DNA from 4 places in the Halomonas sp. KHS3 genome. Region 4 is predicted to be linked to each of the others. Evidence: predicted binding sites of a transcription regulator. Region 4 holds the regulator's gene; each other region holds the start of a gene.

The links. The regulator FNR, encoded in region 4, switches genes on or off when oxygen is low (the NO sensors DNR and NnrR bind a similar motif). The targets are predictions, from matches to a motif close to TTGATNTANATCAA.
Region 1: cyoA (ubiquinol oxidase subunit II) is a predicted target of FNR. The motif match lies at 1,756-1,769, and genes of this name have one in related genera.
Region 2: frdA (fumarate reductase (quinol) flavoprotein subunit) is a predicted target of FNR. The motif match lies at 1,801-1,814, and genes of this name have one in related genera.
Region 3: yegQ (tRNA 5-hydroxyuridine modification protein YegQ) is a predicted target of FNR. The motif match lies at 1,512-1,525, and genes of this name have one in related genera.

Annotation. Positions count from the first base shown of each region.
Region 1 covers NZ_JWHY01000002.1:705,056-708,164, reverse strand. Annotated here, with positions in the region: gene cyoB (cytochrome o ubiquinol oxidase subunit I) at 1-474, opposite strand, end outside; gene cyoA (ubiquinol oxidase subunit II) at 478-1,485, opposite strand; gene RO22_RS05355 (DeoR/GlpR family DNA-binding transcription regulator) at 1,831-2,613, opposite strand; gene RO22_RS05350 (outer membrane protein OmpK) at 2,924-3,109, shown strand, end outside.
Region 2 covers NZ_JWHY01000006.1:59,558-62,666, reverse strand. Annotated here, with positions in the region: gene menH (2-succinyl-6-hydroxy-2,4-cyclohexadiene-1-carboxylate synthase) at 1-190, shown strand, start outside; gene RO22_RS15185 (anion permease) at 197-1,666, opposite strand; gene frdA (fumarate reductase (quinol) flavoprotein subunit) at 1,932-3,109, shown strand, end outside.
Region 3 covers NZ_JWHY01000008.1:62,350-65,458, forward strand. Annotated here, with positions in the region: gene RO22_RS17375 (D-alanyl-D-alanine carboxypeptidase family protein) at 1-518, shown strand, start outside; gene RO22_RS17380 (DMT family transporter) at 612-1,487, shown strand; gene yegQ (tRNA 5-hydroxyuridine modification protein YegQ) at 1,628-3,019, shown strand; gene RO22_RS17390 (DODA-type extradiol aromatic ring-opening family dioxygenase) at 3,012-3,109, opposite strand, start outside.
Region 4 covers NZ_JWHY01000007.1:206,817-209,925, reverse strand. Annotated here, with positions in the region: gene ttcA (tRNA 2-thiocytidine(32) synthetase TtcA) at 258-1,178, shown strand; gene fnr (fumarate/nitrate reduction transcriptional regulator Fnr) at 1,171-1,917, opposite strand; gene hemN (oxygen-independent coproporphyrinogen III oxidase) at 2,002-3,109, opposite strand, start outside.

The DNA of each region.
Region 1 (3,109 bases), on a different contig from region 4:
GATATTGACCAGTATCGCGGAGACCGCAAACAGCCAAAAGCTTAAGTTATTCAGGAAAGGGAAAGCAACGTCGCGGGCACCAATTTGCAGCGGCACCACCAGGTTCATCAAGCCGATGACCATGGGCATGGCGACAAAGAAGATCATAATCACGCCGTGGGCGGTAAAGATCTGGTCGTAGTGTTCGGGGGGTAAATAGCCCGCTGCATCCCCGGCGGCCATCGCCAGCTGGGTGCGCATCATTATCGCATCCGAGAAGCCGCGCAGCAGCATCACCAGAGCGACGATGAAATACATAATGCCGAGCTTTTTATGGTCAACGGAGGTAAACCACTCGTTCCACAGCCAGCCCCACTTACGGTAATAGGTGATTAAACCAAACAGTGCGATCCCACCAATGGCCATAAAGGCCGCGACGACCATGATGATCGGCTCGTGGTAGGGAATTGACTCTAACGTGAGTTTTCCAAACACGGCTTAACCTCCCACTTCTACGCTAGAGGAGTGGCTGCGCATGGCATTATCCTGACTAGCATGGTTGTTAGTGACATGACCTGATTCGGCCGCGTGATCGGCAGTCTTCTCATTTTCACCATCGTAGGAGTCAGCATGATCGCCGCCCATCTGATGCTCGCCGCCGGTATGGAAGCTTCGTAAGATGCTTTCATACAGCGATGGTGAGATGGCTGAGAAGTACTCAACCGGATTCGATTCGCTAGGTTCCGCCAACGCTTCATAACCTTCTGGGTAGGTCAGCGTTTGTGGAGCAGCGCGTACCGTTTCCACCCAGGCGTCAAAATCCTCAGGGTTGGTCACCTTGGCTTCAAAGGTCATGCCAGAGAAGCCCGCGCCACTGTAGTTGGTGGAACGACCAGGGTAGCTACCAATCTCATCGGCGATGAGATGGACATCGTTATCCATGCCCGCCATGGCATAAATCTGGCTACCAAGATGGGGGATAAAGAAAGCGTTCATCACTGAGCCTGAGCTGACCCGAAAGCGCACCGGTGTATCTACCGGAAAGGCCACTTCGTTAACACTGGCAATACCCTGCTCGGGGTAGATAAACAGCCACTTCCAATCAAGCGCCACCGCCTGTATTTCGATCGGCGCCACATCGCTTTCCAGCGGTTTGTGGGGATCAAGGCTATGGGAGGTCTTCCAGGTCAACAGGGCGAGCACCGCGATAATCGCACAGGGCACGATCCACACCACCGCTTCAATCACGTTGGAGTGCGCCCAATCAGGCGTGTATTTAGCCAGGCTATTACTACGCCGGTAACGCCAGCCAAACAGCAGCGTCATGACAATCACAGGAATAACTACAATCAACATTAGGCCAAAGGCGGTCAGAATCAGTGTGCGCTGCTCAGCGCCAATCTGGCCTTTTGGGTCTAGCAGCGCTGAACTACAGCCTGCTAGAAACAGACACAGCGCAAGGAGCACTAGAGTGCCTCGCCTGCGCCAAAGTGAGCGTCGTTGCATGGTGTGATCTCGTCAGAGGTTGTTTAAAACACTAGCTAGCCATGTCGCCCTTCTACATAGCAGGCTAACTACCACCCCATACTCTTCCCAAAACATGCTCTGCATGGCGCTCTTGAAAACGTGCTAGGAAAACGCTCTCAAGGACAGTGCACACGTGACGCTGGGCGCCATTGCTCCGGGAAAAATATGCGTCGCCGGATGGGAATTGGCGACGAGCCTCGCTGGCCTAAGCACTAAAGGCTTAAGCAGTTAAGACTAAAGTATTTTCTATTGATCGAGATCATGAAAGAAGTGGCGCATTGCCGCACCCAAGGTATTGACTGGGATGAGCAAGGGGGAAATCGCTTACGCCACTGTGACGGTGGGAACCACTATCTCAGGTACAACGCGGCCATTTTTTTTAAGCAACTGCGGGGCGCCCTCTTCGTCGGTAACCACCACATCAAAATCGTCCAGAGCAGCGAAATAGGCCGGGCGAACTACGCTGAACTTACTGGCATCTACCACCAACAGGCGCTGCATAGCGGTGGCAATGGCAGCCTGTTTAGGCGCCACTTCGTGAAAGTGAAAGCAGCTAACACCACGCTCTAAATCCACCCCTGCAGCGGAGATCAGCGCCTTATTAATGCCTAACCGCTCGATAGCAGCAGTCATATTGTCGCTACCGAATGACTGCGAGGTGGCATAAAACAGCCCGCCTAGTAGCACCAAGCGCACGTTGGGCAGGGCGGCAACGGCATTGGCAACATTAAGCGCATAGGTCACTACCGTCAGCTCTCGGAAATGACTTAACTGGCTCAGCAGCGGCATTAGCGTTGAGCCGCAGTCGATAAACAGCGTATCGCCCTCTTCTATGTAAGCTAACGCCCGCTGACAAAGCCGATACTTGGCCTGGTAGTGGCTAGCCTGCTGTTCGGTCAAGTCATAAATAGGCGTTACGCCAGGGTAGTTTGCCATCACTAGGCGCCCACCCAGCAGGCTAATGGCAGTATCCTGAGTCGTCAGATCGCGACGGATGGTCATTTCGGAAACATCGCATAGCTCTGCGGCATCGCGCAGATGAAGAGTACCGCCACTGGCAAGCGCTTCCTGAAGCTTGGCAAGGCGCAGCGCACTACGGCCATTCATGGTGGGCATCTCCTGGCAAACCCCTCTTGTTGTGATTTTCGCAACGAGAGCATCGGTGTTGCGTCCATTTTCATTTCTATGCTGAGCGAGCGGCGGCGTAATTTCCACTGCTACGACGGCTATTGGTGCTATTAGTGCCACAATGAGAGCCATATGACATTTAAATAGCGTTGATGTGACAACTCTTGCAAATCAACGTTAGAAAAATAACACTAAATGTTATAATTTTAACATTAACGCCAGCCCGCACGACTACAACCTCGGATAGCCACACCCAAGTGGCTCCGCGACAACCAATGTTGAGGCTCTCATGACTGCTCGTACACACTCTCGCCCCCCTTCGTCTAAGATCGCGCTTGGCGCTGGCGTATTAGGGGCCATACTCACTACGCCGCTAATGGCAGACGAGGCTGCTCAGTCGCATCCTCTAGATCGACTGTGGTCATTCGCCAACGTTTCGGTTAACTACCTGGACTGGTCAAACGGCACCGAGGCG
Region 2 (3,109 bases), on a different contig from region 4:
AAGCACCTCGCTACCGGTGGGGTACTTTTCGGGGCAGCGGGACATCAAGTTCCACACTCTGGCGTCTCATCTGGCAACAATGGCCCCGCGCCTGCGCCATATCACGCTGGAAGGGGGCCACAATCTTCATGCTGAGCAACCTGAGATGATTGCTCAGCAGCTCAATGCCTGGTATCGCACGCTAGGCTAATGTTTATCAGCTGATCACCATTAACCAGGGCAGGCCGACCACCAGCCAAACCACTAGGAATAGCAGCCCGAAGACCGCCCCTAGGCGCCAAAAGAGCGCGCTGGGCAGGTAGCCGCTGCCGTAGTAAACCGGGCTTGGCCCTGTGCCGTAGGGGGTCAGAATGCCCATAAAGCCAAGTGTGGGTAGCAGTAGCAGAACAAACATCTGCATATCCAGACCGGCAATGCCTGATGCCGCTGCCAGAATCACCGGTAGCAAGGCGGTAACGTGGGCAGTAACACTGGCAAAGAAGTAGTGCAGTAGATAGAAAATGACCACCAGCGCCACCATGGCCATTAGGGGGTTGAAGTGGCTTATTTGCCCGCCAACCACATTGCCAAACCAGTTAACGAACCCTACTTGGCTGAGCCCGCCCGCTAGTGCCACCAGAGTGGCAAACCATACAAAGGTATTCCAGGCTGCTCGGTTATCGAGAATATCGCTCCAGGTCACAATGCCGGTTAACAGCATGCCGCAGATCACCACCAAGCCTACCAGCGACCCAGAGATAATATCGCCCGCAAAAATCCATAGCAGCAGGGCGGTGACCACCATAATGACCAGCATTATTTCATGGCGGGTCAGTGCTCCCAGCTTGGTTAACTCCTGCCCCGCCCAGTCGGAGATTTCATTCCCCGCTTTCACTTCGGGCGCGCATAGCCAGTAGCTCAGCAGCGGCACCAGCAGGAGCAGCAGAATGCCGACAGGTGCTACTGCCATAAACCACTGCCCCCAGTTGATATGAATACCTGTCGCGCTCTCGGTTAGCGCGATCGCCAATAGATTGGGCGCCAGAGCGGTCAAAAATAGCGAACTGGTCACACAGGTGGAAGCCAGCGCGGTCCACATCAAAAAGCTGCCCATGCGCTTCATGCTGGGGTCATTGGGGTGCGAATCGTAAAGCGGCGGCAGGTTGCGAATCACGGGGTAGATCGTGCCTGCGCTACGTGCGGTGTTCGAGGGCGTAAACGGCGCCAGAATGCCATCGGCAATCATCACCGCGTAGCCAAGAGTCAACGTACGTTTTCCCATTGCCTTGACCAGCCAAAGCGATATTCGCCTGCCGAGTCCGGTTTTTTCATACCCCAAGGCAAACATAAATGCGCCGAAAATCAGCCATACGGTGGAATTGGTAAAGCCCGACACCGCCCATGAGAATGCCTGGTTAGCAGCACTGAATCCGTCAGTCGCCAGTTGCTCCGGAGAGAACAGCACCCACCGGGAAAGTAGTGCCACCAGGGTAACGCCGACCAGGCCCACCACTGCGCCCGGCAATGGTTCAAGAATAAGGCCAACCACACAGCCGAGGAAAATGGCGAAAAAGTACCACGCATGAGGCGCAAGCCCCAGGGGAGTGGGTATCAGCGCGACGATGATAGCAACTGCTAGCGGCGCTAACAGTTTCCATCGCGGCGAGGGTTGAGCATCGGTCGTCATGCGGCACCTCTCTTCAGTGTTGGTAGTGTGCTCTTTTTGCTTGGTGGGCAGTGGTCTGCCCGGCAGTGAGTGATTTGAAGAGTAGGCGGTGCAGCACTAGGGTAAAAGTGATGCTAGCTCGATTCCTCCCTTTCTTGATGTACATCAATAGTCCTTTGGACTAATGAACAGGGCCTTCCCCTTGTATGGTAAGTTCGAATAGACAAGACGGCAGCGCAGATTGCCGCCAGTACCACCTTTGACTTGGCTAATGAAGGGGCTTTTCATGCAACAGCGAGATTTTGATATCGTCATTGTTGGTGGGGGTGGTGCAGGCTTACGCGCTGCTATCGGGGCTGCCGAGCAGGCCAAAGAGCAGGGCACTCCCCAGCGCATAGCGCTGCTGTCCAAGGTTTACCCCATGCGTTCCCATACCGTGGCGGCTGAAGGTGGCGCTGCCGCCGTCACCAGTGCCGAAGATTCCCACCAAGCGCATTTCGACGACACGGTGTCAGGCGGTGACTGGCTGGTTGAGCAGGGCGTCGTCGACTACTTTGTTCATCACGCTTATCAAGAATTGGTGCAGATGGAGCGCTGGGGCTGCCCCTGGAGCCGTAAAGGCGATGGCCAAGTGCAGGTGCGCCGCTTCGGGGGCATGAAAACCGCACGCACCTGGTTTGCGGCCGACAAAACCGGCTTTCATATGCTCCACACCCTGTTTCAGACCTCGCTGAAGTACCCAGAGATTGAGCGTTTTGATGAGTTCTTTGTGCTCGATCTGGCGGTACACGAAGGTGCGGTTATTGGCGTTATAGCCCTGCAGATCGCTACCGGTGAACTGACCCTGCTGCGCGCTAAAGCGGTGATTCTCGCTACCGGCGGCGCAGGGCGCTTGTTCCGCTTCAATACCAACGCGGGAATTGTCACCGGCGACGGCATGGCGATGGCCTATCGTCACGGTGTGGCGTTGCGGGATATGGAGTTTGTCCAGTACCACCCCACCGGCCTGCCCGGTTCTGGCATTTTGATTACCGAAGCGTGCCGGGGCGAAGGCGGCATTCTGCTCAATAAAGAGGGCTACCGCTATCTGCAGGATTACGGCCTGGGCCCAGAAACTCCGCTTGGCAAGCCGGAAAACAAATATATGGAACTGGGGCCACGGGACAAACTCTCCCAGGCCTTCTGGCAAGAGCAGCAGGCGGGCCGCACCGGCAAGTTTGGCGACAGCGATGTGGTCTATCTCGACCTGCGCCACTTGGGTGAAAAGTACATTCTGGAGCGCCTACCGTTTATCTGTGAACTGGCTAAATCCTATATCAATGTTGATCCGGTGAAAGACCCCATTCCCATTCGCCCGGCGGTTCACTACACCATGGGTGGGATTGAGACCGACCCTCAGTGCGAAACCTCCATTGCCGGGCTTTACGCCGCCGGGGAGTGTGCTTCAGTTGGTTTGCACGGTGC
Region 3 (3,109 bases), on a different contig from region 4:
TCTCGCGGGAATTTATGGCCTTTGCACCCCCTGCTCAGCCGGTGGCACCACAGCAGCCAGCGCCACGCCAACCCCTGCTGGCGGTGGTCGAAACGTCAACATTGTCACCATCGAGTAACTCTACCCCCTCAACGCCGGTTGTCGATCTTGAAGAACAGCTAGCCGATATCGTCACCATTCAGCGCCCCACGCCGGCAAGCGAAGATCCACAGCCCGACCCACTTCAAGCGTTCATTGAGCGTGAACGCAAGATGGCTTCTGTCACTGAAACGGGCGGTGGCTGGGGGGTGCAAGTGGGTGCTTTCAGTCGTGAAGCCCAGGCACGGCAATTGGCGCAGCAGGCGGCTCAGCGGATTGCTCAGACTTTAGGCGGACGCATTGCTGTAGACACGGTAGAGGGCCAAAACCCGGTTTATCGCGCCCGGCTAATGGCATTGGACGAGCAGCGCGCTCGCCAAGCGTGCCGTGAGCTGCACTCCCAAGGTATGGACTGTATGGTCGTTAACGCCAGCTTGTAAGGGGGGGGGGGGCGTCATCKCCCCGCCAATGGCTAATTGGCGGGGTTTTTCTTTTTTGGCACTTTGTATTGACCAGTGAACAGGGAGATCGCGGTGACAACCTCGCTGAAAGGCATACTCTGCATGTGTTTGGGCGTTCTTTTCCTCGCCCTAGGCGACGCTGTTTCCAAGTGGTTAGGTGAAGTGCACTCGCCACTGCAGATTATTTTCTTCCGTGCCTTGGTATCGCTACCGCTGATTGCGCTGCTTGCCCATTTTGCCGGTGGGTTACGCAAGCTGCGTACGAAACGGCCGGGTGTCCATTTGCTGCGCGGATTGATTTATACCGCCACCATGGTCTGTTTCGTATGGGGGCTAACGCTGCTCCCCCTGGCGGAGGCCACGGCGATTGCCTTTGTGGCGCCGCTGTTTGTGACCCTGCTTTCGGTGCCATTGTTGGGTGAGCGCATTGATCCACCGGTGCTGATCGCATCCTTGGTGGGGTTTGCGGGGGTGCTGATCGTGGTGCGGCCCAACGGCGATGCGTTTCAGATGGGCGCGCTGGTATTGGTGGGGGCGGCGCTATTCTATGCGCTGATGATGATTACCGCCCGGCGCTACGGCGCCCGCGAACACCTCTGGGCAATGCTGTTTTACATGACCTGTGTGCCGCTGGTGGTGACCGCGCTAACGCTGCCCTGGGTGTGGCAGACACCCCAGCCGTGGCACTGGGTAGGCTTTTTCGCCTCGGGAGTATTGGGCGTTGCGGCCACCGCTTTCATCACCTTGGCCTTTCGGTTTGCTCCTGCGGCCATCGCCGCCCCGTTTGATTACACCGCCATGCTCTGGGCGGTACTGCTGGGCTGGTGGTTCTGGGGTGAAATGCCGGATCTCTGGGTCTGGGTAGGCAGCGCCTTGATAATGGGCAGCGGGTTAGCGGTGGCGTATCACGACCGTAGGACAACCCTTAAACGTCGTCCTACCGCTTAACTGACGTCACTCTACCGCCACTTTTTGATCTAGGTCACGGAAGCGGTGAGCTTGCCAAAACGGCGGATTTGGGCTGGTTATAATCCTGGCCTTTCATCGCAGTCCGCTGCGAGCCATCGTCCTGATCACGGTGACTGTCTATGCAAGCCCCCGAACGACTGAAGCAAGCTCCCGAACTACTTTCCCCTGCGGGCACCTTCAAGAACATGCGTTACGCCTTTGCCTATGGGGCCGATGCGGTTTACGCGGGGCAGCCGCGCTACTCTCTCCGGGTGCGCAACAACGATTTTAAAATTGATAACTTACATCGTGGTATCGAGTATGCCCATGCCCGAGGCAAGCAGTTTTATGTTGCCTCCAACATTGCCCCTCACAACAGCAAACTGAAAACCTACCTCCAGGATATGGCGCCGGTGATCGAGGCAGGGCCCGATGCACTGATTATGTCGGATCCCGGTTTGATTATGATGGTTCGTGATCGCTGGCCGGATCAACCTATCCACCTCTCGGTGCAATCGAACGTCGTCAACTGGGCTGCCGCCCAATTCTGGCAGCGGCAGGGTATCAGCCGCATCATTTTGTCTAGGGAGCTATCACTGGAAGAGATCGGCGAAATACGCGAACAGTGCCCAGGCTTAGAGATCGAAACCTTTGTTCACGGCGCACTGTGTATCGCCTATTCAGGGCGTTGCCTACTGTCGGGTTATTTCAATCATCGCGACCCTAATCAAGGCACCTGTACCAACGCGTGTCGCTGGAAATACAACACCGTAGCAGCGACCCAGGATGACACGGGCGACTTAATAGCCGCCCAAGGAAGTGGCAGTGCAGCGGTCGGCAGCCCAGACGAGCTTTCGGCGCTGATTGAAGATGTTTCCCGCCCTGGCAAGCTGATGCCTGTGTATGAGGATGAACACGGCACCTACATCATGAACTCCAAGGATCTGCGCGCGGTGCAGCATGTCGCTCGGCTGACGCAAATGGGCGTGGCGTCACTAAAGATTGAAGGGCGCACCAAGTCCCATTATTACGTTGCGCGTACAGCGCAAGTCTATCGCCAAGCCATTGATGACGCAGTCGCTGGGCGCCCCTTCAATAAACGGCTAATGGATGAACTTGAGAACCTGGCGAATAGAGGGTACACCGAGGGCTTCTATCAACGCCATGTGCACGGTGAGTACCAAAGCTATGAGCAGGGGAACTCCATCGGCGTTCACCAGCAGTTCGTCGGTGAAGTGCTGGATTTCGATCCGGCTCGTGGCAGGTTGGAAGTCGAGGTTAAAAATCGCTTTGAAGTGGGGGATGGCATGGAGCTGATGCTGCCAGGTGGTAATCACCGCTTCGTGCTCGAGCATATCGAGAACTTGCGAGGTGAAGCGCAGAGCGCAGCACCTGGTTCTGGGCATCGCGTGCGAATCCCCGTTCCCAAGGTCAGCATTACCCCTGAACAGCTTGAGTTTGCGCTGTTAATGCGTGATCTCAAGCCTTCCAGAGCAGCACAACCTGAATCGTTAGGGGTAGCGATCAGCTAAACGCATAAACGTCCATCGCAAGCACACCGTGCTCTACGCTGTGGTGCAGCTGTTTTGCGTCGCCTCCTGCCCCCATGGCCACCAGCAATG
Region 4 (3,109 bases):
TCTTTCGTCGTGGCGAGGACAGCTTTCCGCGAGGGCGCTGTGAACCCCTCCCTGGGCGCTACTTTTGTCATCCATGACAAAAGACCCTCGCTCCAAGCTGCCCTCGCACCGAGGTATGGTGCAGCGGTCAAAATAGTCACTTCCAATTGCGATATCTTGTGTGGCTACGTCTGATTAGTTGGGTCAGGCGGTGAGTGTTGTTAGAATAGTTATTACTTTTTTCTCTCACGCCTTCTACCCTCGGCAGTGCTTATACCATGCAAACTCTTGATCACTTTGATCCTGCTCACCTTGATACGGTTGGAGCCACCCCAGCTAACGCTGAGCACGACCAGCCTGAGCTGGCTGATGCGAAGCAGAAGCGTGAATTTAACAAGCTGCAAAAGCGTCTGCGCCGAGAAGTGGGCAATGCGATCATTGATTACCAAATGATCAATGAAGGTGATCGCGTAATGGTCTGCCTCTCCGGTGGAAAGGACAGCTACACGATGCTGGAGATTTTGCGCAATTTGCAGCGCAATGCGCCGGTCAATTTTTCGCTGGTAGCGGTCAATCTGGATCAAAAACAGCCGGGTTTTCCCGAGCACGTATTGCCTGCGTATCTGGATAAGCAGGGCGTGGAGTACCACATTGTCGAGCGCGATACTTACTCGGTGGTAAAAGAGAAAACCCCGGAAGGTAAAACCACCTGCGCGCTTTGTTCACGGCTGCGGCGCGGCTCGTTGTATGGCTTTGCCGAAGAGATTGGCGCCAATAAGATAGCCCTGGGCCATCACCGGGAAGATATTCTCGAAACGCTGTTTCTCAATATGTTCTTTGGCGGCAACCTGAAAGCGATGCCGCCAAAGCTGCTATCCGATGATGGGAAGAATATCGTTATTCGGCCGTTGGCCTACTGCAAAGAGGCGGATATCGCCGAGTTTTCGCGGCTGATGGCGTTTCCGATTATTCCCTGCAACCTGTGCGGTTCACAGCCTAATATGCAGCGTCAGGTGGTCAAAGAGATGCTTGCCGAGTGGGACAAAAAGTTTCCTGGCCGTCTGGAGAGCATGTTCAAGGCCGTCACCAACATTGCCCCTTCCCAGTTGGCCGACCGCAGCCTGTTCGATTTTGAAGGCCTTGAGGCCAAGCAAGCAGAGCTACTGGCGGGGCGTATCCAAGCCTTTAACGTCAGCTAACTGTTTGCTCTTCCTCTTCGGCGAGGGTAATCAAGCGCGGCATATCGAGAATGTTGACCTCTCGCCCTGAGACCGCCACCACACTCTGCTGCTGAAAGCGGCTTAGTATGCGGCTGACCGTTTCCACCGCTAAGCCCAGGTAGTTGCCGATATCAGCCCTGGGCATTGAGAGGCGAAAGCTGTAAGGCGAGTAGCCCCGGCGACGAAAACGATCTGAGAGGGTAATCAAAAAACTTGCCAGCCGCTGATCGGCGGTTTTACGCGAAAGTAGCCGCATCATACGCCGGTCATCGCGCAACTCTTTGCTCATGCTGCGATAAAGCTGGCCACGCAGTTCGGGCAGCTCCTCCGAGAGTAAGTCCAGGCGGTCAAAAGGAATCTCGCAGACGGTGGTCGTTTCCAGGGCGATAACGCTACCGGGGTAATGCTCTTCGTCAATGCCATCCAACCCCACCAATTCACTGGGCAGGTAGAAATTGGTCAACTGCTCGCTGCCGTTACCTTCGGCGGTGATCTGTTTCAAACTGCCCGAACGGACTGCGTAAACGCTGGTAAAGGTGTCGCCCTGACGAAACAGCGGTTCGCCTTTTTTCAGCGGCGCGCGACGACGAATAATGGCGTCAAACTGCCCCACGTCGTCCAGCTCAAGGGCAAGTGGCAGGCACAGTGAGCTCAAACTGCAGGTTTGGCAGCGAGCTTCATGGAGTAGCGAGCGCCGACGGCTCATGGGTTCCAACATGCTTTGCTCCTTGAGAGGGTCCCGCTTATCAATTAGAAAATCCTTACTTATTATAGTCGCTTTAGCATGCCTGCAATAAGGTGATTAAACAATCTTAGAATACTGTTGTCCCGTTTGCCCGGAAAGATGGGTATCAAACGCCATTGCTATATGGCGAATCAGCAGTCGACCCATTGGCGTTGCGTTAAGCTGGTCGCCGCTGCGTGCCAGCAGGCCATCTTGCTCGGCGCTTTGCAGGCGCTCAAGCGCAGGCGCAAAGTAGCGGGGGGCATCAATGTTCCAGCGCTGGCTAACGGCGGTCAGATCAATGCCCATATCGCACATCAGCCGCTCAATCACATCCCGGCGGATCAGGTCGTCATCACTTAAGCGTATGCCACGCACGGTGGCAAGCTGCCCCTGATCCAGCGCCGCTTCGTAGCGGGCCAGATCGCTAGGATTCTGCGCATAGACGTCATCAATACGGGAAATCGCCGATACGCCAAGCCCGATTAAGTCGCACTGAGCATGGCTGGAGTAGCCCTGGAAGTTGCGCTGCAGCGAGCCTTCGCGCTGGGCAATAGCCAGGCTATCGTCAGGGCGGGCAAAGTGATCCATACCGATATGCACATAGCCAGCTGCGGTGAGCATTTCGATGGTGGTGCGCAGAATCGCTAGCTTCTCTTCTCCGCCTGGCAAGTCATCGACATTAATGCGCCGCTGCGGGGCAAAACGCTCGGGCATATGCGCGTAATTAAACACAGAAAGGCGCGCCGGGTTGAGCTCGATCACCTGGCGTAGGGTGTTGGCAAAGCTCTTTTCAGTCTGAAATGGCAAGCCATAAATTAGGTCGAGATTGAGCGAGCGAAAGCCCAGGCGATGCGCCTCCTCCATCAGCGTTTCGGTAAGTACCCGAGGCTGAATACGGTTAATCGCTTTCTGCACCAGCGGGCTTAAATCCTGCACGCCCAGGCTGATGCGATTAAAGCCGAGGGATTCGAGATGGCGCAGCGTAAACACATCCGCTTCGCGAGGATCTATTTCAATTGCGTAATCGCGATCAGCAGACGATGAAAGACCAAAACGTGCATCCAGTCGATCAATCAGGTCGCCCATCTGGTTCAAACTGAGAAATGTCGGCGTGCCGCCGCCCCAATGCAACTGCTCCACCGGTCGTGATGTATCCAAGTGGCGTGCGGTCAGCACCATTTCA